Regions from separate parts of the Paenibacillus sp. V4I7 genome, predicted to be linked through region 1. Evidence: riboswitches for the same ligand, from Rfam matches in the RefSeq annotation. Region 1 holds a riboswitch; the other holds the start of a gene.

What was found. A riboswitch is a leader RNA that binds a small molecule or an ion and turns the genes downstream of it on or off. The one in region 1 is predicted to bind FMN.
Region 2: it holds a riboswitch for FMN, as region 1 does, so the genes downstream of both, ribD (bifunctional diaminohydroxyphosphoribosylaminopyrimidine deaminase/5-amino-6-(5-phosphoribosylamino)uracil reductase RibD) here and QFZ80_RS08640 (DMT family transporter) in region 1, are expected to answer to the same signal.

What each region holds. Positions count from the first base shown of each region.
Region 1 covers NZ_JAUSZD010000002.1:1,653,511-1,662,074, forward strand. The annotation lists gene QFZ80_RS08615 (alpha-amylase family glycosyl hydrolase) at 1-1,144, shown strand, start outside; gene QFZ80_RS08620 (potassium channel family protein) at 1,185-1,511, shown strand; gene QFZ80_RS08625 (DUF3231 family protein) at 1,570-2,574, opposite strand; gene QFZ80_RS08630 (CBO0543 family protein) at 2,959-3,540, shown strand; gene QFZ80_RS08635 (hypothetical protein) at 3,620-3,988, shown strand; FMN riboswitch at 4,122-4,269, shown strand; gene QFZ80_RS08640 (DMT family transporter) at 4,429-5,397, shown strand; gene QFZ80_RS08645 (FMN-dependent NADH-azoreductase) at 5,475-6,110, opposite strand; gene QFZ80_RS08650 (DUF4183 domain-containing protein) at 6,343-7,011, shown strand; gene QFZ80_RS08655 (DUF4183 domain-containing protein) at 7,095-7,379, shown strand; gene QFZ80_RS08660 (BclA C-terminal domain-containing protein) at 7,513-7,947, shown strand; gene QFZ80_RS08665 (LacI family DNA-binding transcriptional regulator) at 8,152-8,564, shown strand, end outside.
Region 2 covers NZ_JAUSZD010000002.1:1,976,748-1,985,311, forward strand. The annotation lists gene QFZ80_RS10125 (peptidylprolyl isomerase) at 1-418, shown strand, start outside; FMN riboswitch at 620-802, shown strand; gene ribD (bifunctional diaminohydroxyphosphoribosylaminopyrimidine deaminase/5-amino-6-(5-phosphoribosylamino)uracil reductase RibD) at 1,036-2,145, shown strand; gene ribE (riboflavin synthase) at 2,162-2,833, shown strand; gene QFZ80_RS10140 (bifunctional 3,4-dihydroxy-2-butanone-4-phosphate synthase/GTP cyclohydrolase II) at 2,924-4,150, shown strand; gene ribH (6,7-dimethyl-8-ribityllumazine synthase) at 4,201-4,671, shown strand; gene QFZ80_RS10150 (site-2 protease family protein) at 4,671-5,312, shown strand; gene QFZ80_RS10155 (segregation and condensation protein A) at 5,329-6,120, shown strand; gene scpB (SMC-Scp complex subunit ScpB) at 6,104-6,706, shown strand; gene QFZ80_RS10165 (DUF2953 domain-containing protein) at 6,961-7,662, shown strand; gene ytfJ (GerW family sporulation protein) at 7,780-8,277, shown strand; partial or broken gene QFZ80_RS10175 (hypothetical protein) at 8,336-8,564, opposite strand, start outside.

The DNA of each region.
Region 1 (8,564 bases):
GCCTTTCAACGAAGTTGGACAGGAAGGAAGATTAGGTAAGTATGGCGACCCCTATGCGGTAAAAGATTTTTATTCCATTGACCCCAGCTTCGGAACCAAAGAGGATCTACTTTCATTTATTCGAAAAGCGCATGACAATGGGATCAAAGTCATTATGGATTGGGTGTTGAACCGCACAAGTGTGGATCACATTATGACAAGAAGCCATCCGGAATTTTTTACTCGAAATGAACAAGGTGAGATCTATTATGATGTGCCTAATCGGGCCTATTTCGCCGGGCTAGAATTTAGTAACCGCGAGATGAGGGAATATGTCATTGAGGCTATGAAATATTGGATCATCCAGTTTGATTTTGACGGTATTCGATTGGACGATTCGGACCTTACTCCTTTTGATTTTCTCTCTGAAATTAAGCATGCGCTGCAAGAAGTAAAAGCTGATCTCACCCTGATCTCACAGTCCTACGATGAGTATCATCATATTGAATCTTGTGACTTGACTTATGACGGCAATCCCCGCATTCTGATACGCGATTTGGTTGACGGAACGATCACAGAGAGCGATTTTATAGCGGTTTATAACTCCTATAAGTACAGTTTTCCTAGGAATGCGCTAAGAATGAGTTGGCTGGAGGAAAAAGAACGGTCAAGAGCATGTGACTATTTTGGCGAAAAACTTGCCAAAGCTGCAGCTTCTATCTTGTTGACGCTTGAAGGTGTTCCATGCATTATGATGGGGCAGGAATTTAACGAGAGTACGTTGGAAACATGGGCATCCTTATTCGATGAATACAAGCTGAACTGGAATCAATTCGATACGGATATGTTCGAACACTATAAATTTCTGATTCAACTTCGGACGAACAATCCAGCATTTTGGATGGGAGAATTAACGTTCATTCGCAATTCAGAAGAGTTGGTTTTATCTTACTCGAGGCATTACGAGGATAGTAAATATTTAATCGTAGTTAATTTGTCAAAGGATGCTTTGTTTGTTCAATTTGACCAAGACGCGTTAGCAGGCGACGTTATCAATGACAGTAAAAATGTGATCTATCGAACCGGAAGAGACGACCATCGCTCTGAGAAAGATTCATCCAGTCTATGGATCGATAGCTATGAAACCATCATATATAAATTATAAAAAACTATATGTCATAATCAATCGAAGGGAATAACTCGTAATGATATCATTTTTGCTGACCTTGAAACGTTTGATTAGCGGATTATGGAGAGCTTTCAAACTGAAAAACTTCCAAGCTCTTTTCATATTGGTTATTTTCATGCTATTGTCCGGAACCATTTTCTATGTAAGGCAGGAAGGGCTCACCGTGATCAATGCGTTGTACTTTTGCGTCACTACGCTCAGTACGGTTGGACATCCGAGTTTTGAGCCCCAGACGACGTTGGGAAAAGTTTTTACTATGATTTATATTATCGTTGGCACCGGATTGTTTGTAGGCATGATTGGACATATTGCTTACGCGTTGATAAAGCAACCAGAAAACTAAGATTACCGAAAAGCCCTCTTGAACACCTACAAAGAGGGCTTTAATAATAAGTGGGAAATTATTGCTTTTTAGCAATTTCTTTTCTGTTAGGTGCAATGGGTGGTTGTTCTAACCATTTATTTTTTATCATGAGATCAAACCAATTTTTTGATACAGTTAGATCTTTGAGAATGATTCGCTCATAATCAAGAATTAAATCAGACCTCATAGAACCCGCTAGTCCTAATCCATAATAGGATTGTGAAGTCAGAAACAAAAAACCAGTGTGATACATAATAAGTTTATCGGAAAATGGTGAATCTGTAGATTCCGTTATTTCCGTTTCCCATGACATTGGAACAGGTAAATTATCATCTTTTAGTTTTTTACTTAGCAATTGAATGTGGTCATTTGACGTTTGAACGGCATCTGTTAGAAATTTTCTTATTTCTTTGCTTCCGGCAATTTGACTAAATGCAATTCCAAGTGTTTTTGCCATAATACTTTTCTTTAAGTTAAGGGATATATTACCTATTTCTATGGCTGAAAGAGGACGTTTATCTCCCCAAAAACCATCGAGGTATTTTTTGCTATCAATAAACTCTGGGTTTGCACGGGGGAAAAAATAAGGGTCTCTTTGAAAATGTCCCTTTTCAAGTAATAAATCAACAGTACGATTGTACATATTTTTTCCGTCTGTTAAACAGGAATCAAAAAAATCTCTTAGATCTTTTCTGACAGATGTAGTTAACGAATAAAGGTGACCGTTTAAACCATGTATGGTCATGAGATACAAATAATCTAAACAGAAAATATCTGAAAATAATCTTTTTATATTGGAATTGATATCTCCATCTGTAAACCCTACGGGTAGTGGAAATCCATCATTAAGAATAAATGTGGAGACCTGCTGCATTTGATTCTCAGTTATTTTTATTGCATCGTTAAAAACCTCTTTGATGGACTTATCTTCTATAATGGAAAGCATATATTTAATTACACAATTTACCATTGTGCCATTTACGTATTGCCCCCACAATGCTCCGATTTCCGTCGATGTTAGTTTTAATTGAGTTGTATTCATCTCTTTGTCACCTCTAAAAATTAGATTGTCCAATTAGAGAAGATTTATCATTTATCCCCATAGGATTAACATATCGATCAATCCATCGTCCGACGAAACGTGTCAAGTCTAACAGCAGCGTAGTTGCATTGGTTATCGTTATGAGAGCACCCAGAATATCGAAACCGAAATGCAGTCATCTACTACCATCCTGTCTAACTAGAGATGTGTTTTAGCTATCCCCTATTATACAAATGTCACTCAAACATAAAAAGAGCGGCCCGCGGCTGCTCTTTTTTGTTTCTTTGGTTAGCTGACTATTCCTTACATGCATAATAGAAAGTTCTTTTATCCACACTAGAAGGTATGAAGGAAAAAGCAAAAAAGTGAGGGGGAAAGTTCTAAATGGAAAAGATTTTATTACGAATTTTATTTGCATCATCAGTAGCAGCTGCCCCATTTATTATGAAACGAAATAACCTGCTGATGTATATGACCGTATTCTTTGCAAAATGTGTTTTATCAAGCTCGCTAGATTCAATCTTTATTAAAAAAGGGAATATATCGTACCCCGTTCGACCTTTTGCTAAAATATTTGAAACGAATATTCTGTACGACTTATTATTCTATCCGCTTTTAAGTGTACTATGGGTAAGATGGTCTTATCAAAGTAAACCACTTGAACTCATCACGAGAAGTCTAGTATTTAGTGGACCAATGACTTTGCTTCAATGGTTTTTAGAGAGGAAAACCGATTTGTTTAGATGGAAATCCTGGTCCGCTCTTCATACGTTTGCGTCCATTAACTTTACTTTGTTTACGATAAGAGGGTTTGTGGGTTTATTAAGAAGGATAACGCCTGAGATAAATGTTAGAGGAGGAAATTTCGTAGAGGAACGAGCCAATAGCAAGATGCTTTCACCTGAGTTCATAGCAAGTACGGCAAATCACCGACTGCCAAATGACAACTATGCACAAATCCAATAAAATTGAGAAATTATTATGGGCCATCGCACTCCCTGGGTTTGGTCAGTTTTTAAACGGGAAATATATAAAAGGTATCACGTTGATTATATTGGAATTTATCGTGAATTACATGTCAGAGCTCAATCAAATTATTATCGACAGTTTCAAGGGTAACATTCAAGATGCCATCCAGCAAACCAATTATCATTGGCTCATGTTTTACCCTTGTCTCTACATGTTTGGTATTTGGGATGCTTATAAAGACGGGGGAGATACGGCAGAGTATGCTTATGTTCCTTTTGTATTAGGCGCTTTCCTAGGGACGGTAGGAATCATCTATTCGGATGTGTTTCAACCTTTCGGCATTCTTTTGGGTCCAGTTTGGCTGCCTATGCTATTTTCATTTGTTGGTATTGCTATAGGCGTTGTTATATTTCAATTTTTAAAACGACGCCACTCGATGCTATAAAGGGTCTCTCTGTCAGATGTATAAGACAGTTAGAGATTCTTTTTTTATAAAATCAACTTATGTCAGTGGCTAATCGTCGCGAAAAAGGATTGCCAGTTAAACTGTAACATGTTATTATACACTTTATTAGAATATGAACCTTCGGGGCAGGGTGAAATTCCCTACCGGCGGTGAGGATACGTACGTGTATCTCAAGCCCGCGACTCCCTGTCTGTACAGATTGGGACTGACTTGGTGAAATTCCAAGGCCGACGGTATAGTCCGGATGAGAGAAGGTGAAGGACAACTTGTTAAAAATTCAATTTTTAATAGGTCTGTTTGTCAATGCCCCTGTTGATTGTAACAGGGGCATTGTCTCTTTCAGAAGGTTCAATTCAAAACATCATCTAGGGATCTTTGGGCTAATCTCTCAAAGTTTCTCCTATTGGGAGGTTTTTGAATTGGAAAATGTATTTAAGCTAGGAAGTAAGCGCGCAAGTTTGTATGCAACAAGTAGCAGGGGGATCAATGGGATCTGGTATGTGGCACTCGGAGCTATCCTTTGGGGGTTGGACCCTCTCTTTCGAATCTTATTGTTGAAGAGTTTTACCTCTGCTCAAATTGTGTTCATAGAGCATCTGCTGCTGGCTTGCTATGCCCTTCCAGTGCTGATAAAGTACCGTAAGTCCTTAGCCGGCAAACTAACACTAGCAGTTATTGGCGCACTACTATTTATTTCTTGGGGTGGATCGGCCATAGCTACCATACTCTTCACTTCGGCCTTCGCTCACGGCAGTGCAAACTCCGTCCTGCTTTTACAGAAGCTGCAGCCCTTGTTCGCCATCGTATTGGCTCGAGTACTGCTGAAAGAGACACTGCCTTCCAAATTTTCTGGCTATATCGTAATGGCGCTGCTAGGCACGTATCTGCTGACGTTTGGTTTTGCTTCACCGGAGATGGGCTTGAAGGATTTAGGCACGTTAAGCTGCTTATTTTCAATTCTAGCAGCTGTCTTATGGGGCGGATCGACCGTCATGGGTAAGTTCCTGCTTCAAAAAAACTTGGATTTCCCTGTAGTCACATCGCTGCGATTTCTGATGGCGATCCCGCTGCTAACGGTTGTTCTTTTGGTAAGTGGCGATGCTTGGCATGTAGGTGGTTCTAGTGCAGTTCTAACGCTTATCGCAGTCAACCTGCTGTTCCAGGCCTTTTTCCCAGGGTTGATCAGCATGCTCCTCTATTATAAGGGGCTGTCATCGACAAAGGCATTCTTTGCAACGCTTGCTGAGCTTGCTTTCCCAGCCGTAGGTGTGTGCATAAACTGGGTTGTATTTGGTCAAAAGCTGACCGTAGGACAACTTGTAGGCTTTGTCTTTATTTGGTTAACCCTATGGTTAATGAGCCGCAGTAAAGGAAATGTTTCTGTATAAATATGGACTGATTACAAAAATTTCAATCATTGAACGTAAAAAGAACCCGCTAGATTTAGCGGGTTCTTACTATTTTCTTAGAAGCTAGCTGCAACTTCTTTTGCTTGTGCAATTGCTTTTTCTTTAATGGATTGAGCTTTATCCGGCGTTACAGCCATGCCTTCAACAAAAATGGCTTCGAAGGAAGGGATACCGTAGAATTGCGAGATTTTTTTCAGGTAGCTGAAGCCACTTTCAAATGCTGCAGCAGGGCCTTCGGAATAAATGCCGCCACTCGCTTGAATATGTAGCCCTTTTTTGTTTGTCAACAAACCAACTGGACCACTTTCCGTATATTTGAAAGTTTTACCTGCAACGGAAATTGCATCAATGTAAGCTTTCAATACTGGAGGGAATGAGAAGTTCCACATTGGAGAAACAAAAACATATTTATCAGCAGCAACAAATTGGTCAACGATTGCGCCTAAACGTGCTACTTTTGCTTTTTCTGCATCAGAAAGCTGGTCAAAAGCTGTTCCTGATTGAAGTTTTCCCCAACCGCTGAATACATCAGCATCAATTTGAGGAATATCTTCTTTGAATAGATCCACAGAAATAACCTCATCTGTTGGATTCGCTTCACGGTATGCCTCGATAAATTCTTTACCTACCGCTAGGCTGAATGATGTTTGGTGATCGTGCGGGTGTGCAGTGATATAAAGTACTGTTGCCATAATTAAAACTTCCCTTCTATACTTAAAATAATTACAGTTCTCATTATAACTTATTTTGAGTAAATATCAAATAATAAATTAGTTACTTATAATAAGAGGGGGAACGTGCTAGTCCAACACCTATTTAAATAGAAATAGATTATTGTCTATTCGTTATTAGTTCAATGTCCATACCTCCAATAGAGCAAAATCATACTATATACAATTGGTTAATTGGAGGTGTTACAAACTTGTGGTGTACAATACCCATAAAAAAAATCGAATGACTCCAGCTACAAGAAAACATATACGTAAAAAGAAATGTATCATCAAAAAAAAGAACACAGGTGTATCAGCAGGAATAAAATGGAGGGACTCTAATGCCAGTCGGAAAAAAGACTGTAAAAAGAAAACAAAGATAGTTAGCCCTCTTAAAAGGAAAAAACGGAAACGTGCAGCTTGTCCACAACCAGAAATTAATATAACTGTTCCGCAAGGACCTCAAGGCTCACAAGGACCTCAAGGAACTCAAGGACTTCAAGGACTTCAAGGACCCCAAGGGCTCCAAGGGCCTAGAGGCATACAGGGAGCTCCTGGGCCAACAGGACCTATCATCATCCCTAATCTCAGCACTTTGCTAACTGCTAACAGATATTTATTTATTGCGGACACAGATGTAACTCTCCCAACAGTTATTCCTGCAAATCAATTCACAAACGATGAAAATGAATCAATAGCTGAATTTATAGATTTGGATCAAAATAGTTATGCAAATCTCTACATGAACGGAATCATGCAAGTTGGTGCCTCTTACAGTGTGAGTACAAATGCTTTGGCCATTATAAATGGCAATGACACCATTTTTGCAGGTACCCCAATATTACTTGAGATCGTTCGTTTATCGATTCAAATCATTTCTTGAAATGTTTCAATGTACGCAATTGATTTGCCCTTCCCTTTCACTATCACTAGCATAATCTAGTTGAGAGAAGTGAGGTGATATAAATGCCAATTACAAAACCCTTTATGGCTGCTAGAAGATTCAGTGCTACAATAGCTGACGGAACAGGGGTAGGAGCTGCATATAATATTCTTGCTACAGCCACCATCAATGACGCCGGTGCTGCTGCTACAGCTTTTCCAACTGCTCCTGCGTATTATAATCTTTATATTAATGCACAGATTCAAACAGCTGACACTTCAACAGCTACCACTACGGCTATTACCATTCCAGGCGGAGATGTACTCGATCCTGCGACTCCAATTGTGATCGAATTTATTGTAAACTAATTTTCTTTATTGACGAGATGCCGGCAATTCTTATTGTTTTTAGGATTGTCGGCATTTTCCAAATAATACTCACTGGGTATATTAGTTTCGTACATATCTATTAAAATTACAAGTTAGTAAGGAAGTGAATATAATGGCGATTATAACCCCTATCCTTCCGCCAATCGTTTCGGGATATATTTATAATGTAAGTGCTCAAACTGTTGCTATAGAGGCTGATACTATTTTTGATACAAATGGTATTCTTAAACCTGGAATTACGCATGTCCCCGGAACAACCGAGATTGCAGTTACTAATCCGGGCAACTATGAAGTTACTTTTTCCGCATCGGGTGTAGAGCCCAACCAATTCGCACTATGTGTAAATGGCACGCCGGTTACGGGAACCGTCTACGGTTCAGGTGCAGGCACGCAGCATAACAATGGGCAGGCTATAATCGCTTTAGATGCCAGCGATGTTCTTACTCTACGAAATCATAGTTCAGCTGCTGCGGTTACCCTTCAGACTTTGGCTGGCGGCACACAAACAAACGTAAATGCTTCGGTAATTATCAAAAAAATAAGTTAGTTTCAAATCAGGATCGCCCAGTGAGCAAGTTCAGCTCACTTACGGGCGGTTCTTTTTTATGAAAAGAAGCACAAGAGTGGTAATCAAGGCTTTTGATTATTTGAAGATTTACAAATTATTATCTTGTGGTAAACACACGAAAAACAGTTCGGCGTTATTTTAGATATGTGGGAACGGTCTCACACGAAGAAATGGGGTTGCAGCATGGAGCTTACGATTAAGGAGATTGCCCTGCGTGCCGGTGTATCCAAATCAACCGTGTCGCGGGTGATTTCTGGCAAGGGCTATACCAGCTTGGAGGTGCGCGATAAGGTGCTCCAGCTGATTGAAGAATTACAATATAAGCCCAATGCAGTGGCAAGGGCTATGGTTTCACAGAGAACGCACAACATTGGCGTACTCATTTATCGTCAGCATCATCCTATTGCGTCTCATCCGTTTTACGGCAAAATTCTTGATGCTATTTTGATGACAGCCGCAAGCTTGAATTATTCCGTTTTCGTTACAACAGATCATGATATGTCGCTGCGTTCTGCTGATTTTATGATGGAAAAAAGGGTGGACGGACTGATCCTGATCAGTCGCTTGCAACAGAACGTCATTGATTACATCGCTAA
Region 2 (8,564 bases), 320 kb from region 1:
AAAAATTAAACTAGCAGGTGGCGGCGAAGTTGTCATCGATCTTTTCGAAAACGATGCACCGAATACCGTTGCTAACTTTGAAAAATTAGCAAACTCCGGTTTCTACAACGGACTTGTTTTTCATCGTGTTATTCCAGGATTCGTAGCACAAGGTGGTTGTCCTACAGGAACAGGAACTGGTGGCCCTGGTTACCAAATCAACTGTGAAATCAACCCGAACAAACATGAGCGCGGCTCCTTGGCTATGGCTCATGCAGGCAGAAATACAGGTGGAAGCCAGTTCTATATTGCTTACCAACCGCAACCGCATTTGGATGGACAGCATACCGTATTTGGTAAAGTATCCAAAGGCATGGAATTAGTCGATGCTTTCAAAGGCAAAGATTTGATGGAGAAAGTTGAAGTTGTAGAAGTATAATTTGTCATAATCGAAAAGACGCCCGTTGATTAATTTCAATGGGTTCTTTTTTAATTTAATTCCGAGTGAATTCATAGAAAAAGTAAGAAATTAATGTGAAAAGGAAAAAAGCACTTGCTTTTTGTAAGTGTGAGTGATAAATTTTTCATTACCAAAGTAATTTTTAGCTAGTTCTTAGTTGTAAGTTACTTTTATATGTATGCAAACCTTCGGGGCGTGGTGAAATTCCACACCGGCGGTGATTCGATAACATGTACCCGTTACATGATTTCGATAAGTCCGTGACCCGTTTTGAAGCTAGCGGTACCTAAAACATAGCTTCGCTACGGCTGATCCGGTGCAATTCCGGAACCGACAGTATAGTCTGGATGGGAGAAGGAAAACGCGAACATTTGATTCGCTATGCATACTTGTACATTTTTTCACGTAAACAAAAATTCGGCAGGTCTGTCTTTTGAAGCAGATACGTCGTTGTTGTTTGATTTGATCAAAAATGCAGCAAGTATGGATGGATGAAGCTTCTTCGTGTTATCTAGAAAATCTCTGGCCCCTATCCGATACACGGAGGGGCCTTTTTGCATTCAAAATTTGGATGGACCTGAAAGGCGGTGAACTTTGTGCATGTACTGAATGACGAAGCTTACATGAGACTAGCTTTGCAAATGGCTGAAAGTGCTCTTGGTCAGACGGGAATTAATCCTGTGGTAGGGTGTGTTCTTGTTAAAAATGGGCGCATCGTTGGTATGGGAGCGCACTTAAAGCGCGGACATGGCCATGCCGAGGTTCTCGCCTTGCAAATGGCAGGCGAGGAAGCAAAGGGAAGCACGGCTTATGTGACATTAGAGCCATGCAGTCACTTTGGCAAAACGCCGCCCTGCAGCGACCGACTCATTGAGGCCGGCGTGTTACGGGTTGTCGTCGCTGGAACTGATCCGAACCCGCAGGTTGGTGGGACAGGCATCGCTAAACTGCGTGAGCATGGTCTCGACGTAACCGTTGGGCTGCTTGCAGAGGAGGCCGCGGCAATGAACGAGGCCTTCAACAAATACATCGTCACCCGTAAGCCTTATGTGACGATGAAGACTGCGAGCACGCTCGACGGCCGCATTGCCTCGAAGACCGGCGACAGCAAATGGATCACGTCGCCAGCGTCTCGTGCCTTCGTTCATACCCTGCGCCATCGGCATCAGGGTATCATGGTCGGCGCCAGCACCATCATCGCCGACGACCCGCTGCTGAGCGCGCGCGGCGACGTACCGGCTGTGCAGCCGGTACGGATCGTCGCGGACTCGCTCTTGCGAGTCCCGCTGGGCGCCCGGGTGCTCACGGAGCAGGATCGTCAGCCGACGATCCTGCTCGCGAGCTCGCAGGCGCCCGCAGAGCGTCGTGCCGCGCTGGAAGCGCGCGGCATCACGGTCCTCACCTGCGGGGACGGCCCGCAGGTGGACCTGACGCTCGCCATGCGGAAGCTCGGCGAGCGCGAGATCGGCTCCATCCTTCTAGAGGGTGGAGGGAAGCTCAACGGCGCTATGCTGGAGCAGCGCCTGATCGACAAGCTGGTGCTGATGTTTGCGCCGAAAATCATCGGCGGAGGCTCTGCAGCACCTGTAAACATCAACTTCGATGGAATCGCGAAGATGGATGATGCGATTACGCTCGACCGACTCAAGGTCGAGCAGTTTGGACCGGATATTTGCATAACTGGCTATCCGAATTATAAGAGCTAACGAATGGAGGACTTGCATGTTTACCGGAATTATTGAAGAAATCGGCCACATGCGCCGCATTCATAGTCAAGGGCAAGCCATGGTGTTGACCATTGCTGCCAAGAAAGTGCTTGAAGATGTCCACCTGGGTGACAGTATATCTGTAAATGGCGTCTGTTTGACAGTCATTTCCTTTGATAACGACTCATTTTCAGTGGATGTTATGCCAGAAACATACCGTAAGACGAATCTTCGCAAACTACAAACTGGCACCCGCGTGAATTTGGAGCGAGCGATGGCAGCGAATGGCCGGTTCGGGGGGCACATTGTTCAAGGGCATGTGGATGCAACCGCAACGATCCTTTCACGAATACCCGAGGAAAATGCGGTCGTTTACCGGTTCGAACCGGAGAATAAACACATTTTCCGATATATCATTACTGGGGGTTCCATCACAATTGACGGCATAAGCCTTACCGTTGTTGATGTTAATGATCGTGAAGTGGCGGTTTCCATCATCCCGCATACCCTTGCTCAAACGGTCCTACATGATAAAAAGGCTGGGGATACGGTCAACATAGAATGTGACGTGCTAGGCAAATATATGGAGCGTCTACTAAAGTTCGGTCCATCTGAAACTTCGGATGGAAGCGGGAAAAAACAAAGTACGCTTACTGCGAGCTTTCTTGCCGATAACGGCTTTATGTAGAAACAACGAAGTCAGCTTTGCTAAAGCAAAACTCAGGCTTATGCTTACGAAGATAGTTTTGCTAAAGCAAAACTCTTAGGAGAGGTGAATATGACAAAAATAATCTTCAACACCATAGAAGAAGCGCTAAACGATCTCAAACTCGGTAAAGTCATTATTGCTGTGGACGATGAAGATCGTGAGAATGAGGGCGATTTTATCGCACTTGCCGATAAAACAACGCCAGAGGTCATTAATTTCATGATCAAAGAAGGACGTGGACTTGTTTGTGCACCAATAACGGAAGAACGTGCACAAGAACTTGAACTGCCTCCCATGGTCGCACGGAATACGGATTATCACGGAACAGCGTTTACTGTTTCTGTTGATCATATGGATACTAGTACAGGGATATCTGCGCATGAGCGATCTAGAACGATTATGGGCTTGATTGATCCGACAGCAAAACCTCAGGATTTCCGAAGACCAGGTCACATTTTCCCTTTAATTGCCAAAAAGGGCGGCGTGCTCCGCAGAACTGGGCATACAGAAGCGGCAGTTGATTTGGCTATCATGTGTGAATCTTATCCAGCAGCGGTCATTTGTGAAGTCATCAAGGAAGACGGGACGATGGCGCGTGTACCGGATCTAATGGAAATTGCAGCGAAACATGATCTGTGTATTATCACGATACAGGACTTAATCCAATATCGAAATCAGCAGGAGAAATTGGTTCAACGTGAGGTTGAAATTAAGCTTCCAACCGATTTCGGTATATTCAAGGCTATTGCTTATACGAACCTGCTTGATAACAAAGAGCACGTGGCCCTTGTCAAAGGGACAATTGACTCTTCGAAACCAACGTTGGTACGCGTGCATTCCGAGTGCTTGACTGGGGATGTCTTCCATTCTCATCGCTGCGACTGCGGTCCACAATTGGATGCTGCATTAAAACAGATTGATGAAGAGGGCAATGGTGTATTATTATATATGCGACAGGAAGGTCGGGGAATCGGTTTAATCAACAAATTGAAGGCTTATGCCTTGCAAGAGCAGGGATTAGACACCGTAGAAGCGAATATTAAGCTAGGCTTTGCTCCAGATCTTCGGGATTATGGGATTGGGGCGCAAATTTTGAAAGATCTTGGCATCACGCAGCTTCGACTATTAACGAATAATCCACGCAAAATTAAAGGTTTGGAAGGTTACGGCCTAGAAGTGGTTGAGCGGGTTCCGATTCAAATGGATAGTAAGGCTGATAATCTCAATTATTTACAAACGAAGAAAAACAAGCTAGGCCATATGCTGAGTTTCCATGACTCTGGCAGCGGCATATAAACTAATCTAATCCAAATAACTTGTTCAAATAAGAAAGGGAGAATCTCACTATGGCTAACATTTTTGAAGGGCATTTAATTTCGCAAAACTTGAAATATGGTATCGTTGTAGGTCGTTTTAATGAATTTATTACATCCAAATTGTTGGGTGGCGCACAGGACGCTCTGAAACGTCATGGCGTAAATGAAGATGAAGTAGATATCGCTTGGGTACCAGGCGCATTTGAACTTCCGCTAATTGCTCAAAAAATGGCTGAAAGCGGAAAGTACGATGCTGTTATTACACTAGGTGCGGTAATTCGAGGATCAACTCCGCATTTTGATTATGTGTGCAGCGAAGTAGCGAAGGGTGTAGCTGCTATTAATCTGAAAACAGGCGTTCCTACAATTTTCGGTGTTTTAACAACAGATTCCATTGAGCAAGCGGTAGAACGTGCGGGTACCAAAGCTGGAAATAAAGGTTGGGAAGCTGCTGTAACAGCGATTGAAATGGCGAATTTGACGAAGCAATTCACTTCGTAATGCTTTCTTATTATCATCTGGAAACACTGCTGCCTAGGTTGCTCGCTTTTCTGATCGCAATGACGCTGCACGACGCAGCTCATGCGGGGGCGGCTTGGCTGCTCGGAGATCGTACAGCCCGAGAAAGCAAACGGTTATCGCTAAACCCCTTGGCACATTTAGATGCCTTGGGGCTAGCTATGATCATCTTCGGCCCCTATGGCTGGTCGAAGAAATTACCAGTAGATGAATCACGTTTTAAGAAAAGACCCAGGCTATCCCACACACTTGTTTATTTAGCGGGTCCTTTTACGAATTTGCTGCTCGTTTTGTTCTTCTGGTGGCTCTATTTCTTTCTTCCGGCTATGGTAGGAGGAGGGACTGAGTCCATAACCGTTGAACAGTGGCGAGTCTATTTGCAGTACTGCGTCATCGTCAATTTAATGATTTGTCTTATACATATGCTGCCTCTTTATCCGCTCGACGGATGGTATGTTTTGAAAGGACTTGTTCCTTCCCAGAAGCAAGGATGGTTTACACGTAATCAACGCTATGCACTTATTCTAGTTATTGTTTTACTGATTACACCGGTTGGACAATGGGCGCTCGGACATATTTATCCGTTTGCCGCGCAGTTTGTTATGAATCTATTTTCAATATGACAAGGGGGAGAACAAAATGAAAGTAACCTATAAGTTAGAAGCATTTGAAGGCCCCCTTGATCTATTGCTTCATCTTATCGATAAAAATGAACTTGACATTTATAATATTCCGATCAAAGAAATTACAGACCAGTACTTGGGTTATGTTCAAGCAATGCATGAATTGGAGCTGGATATTACGAGTGAATTTCTTGTGATGGCAGCAACACTTCTCTCTATCAAGAGCAAAATGCTATTACCTAAGCCGCCTGTTATTGAATTTGATGAATATTTTGATGATATGGACGACTCTCTAGATCCTCGCGCAGAGCTTGTTGCGAAGCTGATTGAATACCGGAAGTATAAATCGATTGCCGATATGCTTAGGGATAAAGAAGTAGAACGCAGTCTGGTGTATACACGTGAACCTGAGGATTTAACGCCATACCTGCCTGATATCCAGGAGAATCCTGTTGAGGGGCTTGATGTCGCTGACCTCTTATTTGCCTTTCAACGGACTTTACGGAAGCTGGCTAACCGCAATGTCGTTACAAGAATTCGAAGAGATGAAATATCCGTCAAAGACCGCATTAGAGAGGTTGTCGACTTACTAAAAGTTAAAGGTGGCAAGCTGCTTTTCTCGAAGCTATTCGATTACGAAATGACACGTGAAGAAATCGTTGTGACTTTCTTAGCGATACTCGAATTAATGAAAATGAAAAAAGTTATTTGTTATCAGTACAAGCTATTTGAAGACATCGTCATCCAAGCGAAAGAGGAGGTTTCTGACATTGACACTCAATTTTCCACAGATGAAATCAATTATTGAAGGACTGCTCTTTGCCTCTGGCGACGAAGGCTTGGATGCCAAGCAATTAGCTGAAGTCATGGAGCTTGATCTTTATTTGATTCGTGATCTGCTCAAAGATATGAGAACGGAGTTCAAACGAAAGGGGCGTGGCGTTCAGATTGTGGAAGTAGCTGGGGCCTATCAGTTAACAACCTTAGCTGAGCATGCGCCCTATTTTGAACGACTAGCTTATTCACCTTCACGATCATCCCTATCACAAGCCGCGTTAGAGACTTTATCCATCGTTGCTTATAAACAACCAATTACAAGAGTCGAAATTGAGGAGATCCGCGGCGTGAAATGTGATCGGGCCTTAGCAACCTTAACCGGCAAAGACTTGATAACGGAAGTCGGACGCGCCGACGCGGTTGGTAGACCGATATTGTACGGAACCTCCAAGCAATTTCTAGAATATTTCGGGCTTAGTTCGATTACGGAGCTCCCGGATTCGGCAAGCTTCCAAGGGAATTTTGATCTGGAAGAAGAGACGCGTCTATTATTTGACCGATTAGGCGGAGATCAGAAGCAGATTACTCTTGAAGATGTAAGTGATGAAACTGAATGAGTACCCGCCCACATGCATTTCATTTCCTTTTTAGGGTCATACTAACTCCACCTACGAGAAGACTTTTTCTTGCAGGTGGAGTTTTTTGCTAAACGGAGAGACTTTGAGCTACGCTCAAAGATCCCAATGCGGAGAGACTTTGAGCTATGCTCAAAGATCCCAATGCGGAGAGACTTTGAGCTATGCTCAAAGATCCCAATGCGGAGAGACTTTGAGCTATGCTCAAAGATCCCTATATTAGGAGGGATTCTAAGTTGTTGTGGCTGGGGATTGTTATTCTTTTTATCATTTTTGTGATCATCGTTTTATTATTCAGTTTCATTCATGGCGAATTCAACTTCTCCAGAGTGAAAGACAACGATACGTTATCAGTGGAAATGCGAGCGTTATTCGGGCTTATACGATATCGTTATGTCATTCCAATCATACAATTCAAAGGCCTTACCAAGGGGATTTTGATTAAATCGGAAATCATAACCAAATCCAGTTCCAAACTTAAAGATGAAAGCAAGGGTCAAATCACGAAAGAAAAAATACTCTACGCTTACAATCAAGCAAAGGAAGCAATTGTATATACATTAAATCTTTATGATTGGATGAAGCAAACATTAGCGAAAGTCGAGTGTACCGATTTGAAATGGATAACTCGCATAGGCGTAGGTGATGCACCTGAAACAGCGATAACAACAGGGGCTATTTGGGGAATCAAGTCCTCACTGCTTGGCTTTTCCATTCGCTATGTGAACTTAACGGCGAAACCGCACATCGATGTTATTCCGCAATATAATGAGAAGCAATTTTCTACCGATTTTCGTTTTGCAGGACGGATCCGCGTATGGTTTGTAGTAGTTGCAGGAGTACGTTTGATTAGTAGAGCGGCTAAAGTAAAGGGTGGTATTCGTACATGGATTCAAATAGCTCTGAAGACAAGGGCAAGAGTTAAAACGGCTTCTTGAAGTGTACATAACGATATTCCACTCAGGGCACTCTACAAATGAACCATTTTTGCTTTTTGACGTTTGTGCTTCCGATGCCAGTTTATCTGGCTAAAAACTCTAAGGAGGATTACGATCATGTCCGAACACCCGATTCAAGGCCTCATGAAAGTCGCCATGGAAAATATTAAAGAAATGGTCGACGTTAACACGATTGTTGGTGATCCTGTTGAAACACCGGATGGTAGTGTCATTATGCCGATATCCAAAGTAGGTTTTGGTTTTGCCGCAGGCGGCAGCGAATTCGTGACAGATTCCGAAATTGAAATTGAAGGCGGCTCTGCAGGTAAAAGCGATGCGCTGAATGCAAAGGTTGCTCTTCCTTTCGGTGGTGGTAGCGGCGGCGGGGTATCCATTACACCTATTGCTTTCCTCGTCGTAGGCAAGAATGGCGTGAAGGTTGTTCCACTGGACAACCAAACACATATTCTAGAACGTCTCATTGACTCCGCTCCGCAAGTGGTGGACAAAATCCAAAGCATGATCAAAGGCTTAGGAGCTAAGACACCTGCCAGTACTGTCGGCGCGAACGGAACAAATGTAACCAATATCGAGAATCAAAATTTCATTGTGTAGTAGATTGGCCTTCGTCTGAGCTGTCCTTTGTGGGCAGCTTTTTTCATGTCGTAACCCCTTATAACAGATAACGGATGTAGATATAAACATGGGCTAATGCCAGAGACACAAGGGTTATAGGTGCATCCACCTTCATAAATTCCAAATAACTAGCCTTTACCTTCTTTGGCGTCGAGTCCGGCAACGATAACATTAGGCGAAGCGCCAATAATTGTACCATTTCCTCCTAAACAAGCCCCTAAAGCAAGCGACCACCATATGATATTGCTAAGCTCCGAATCAACGGC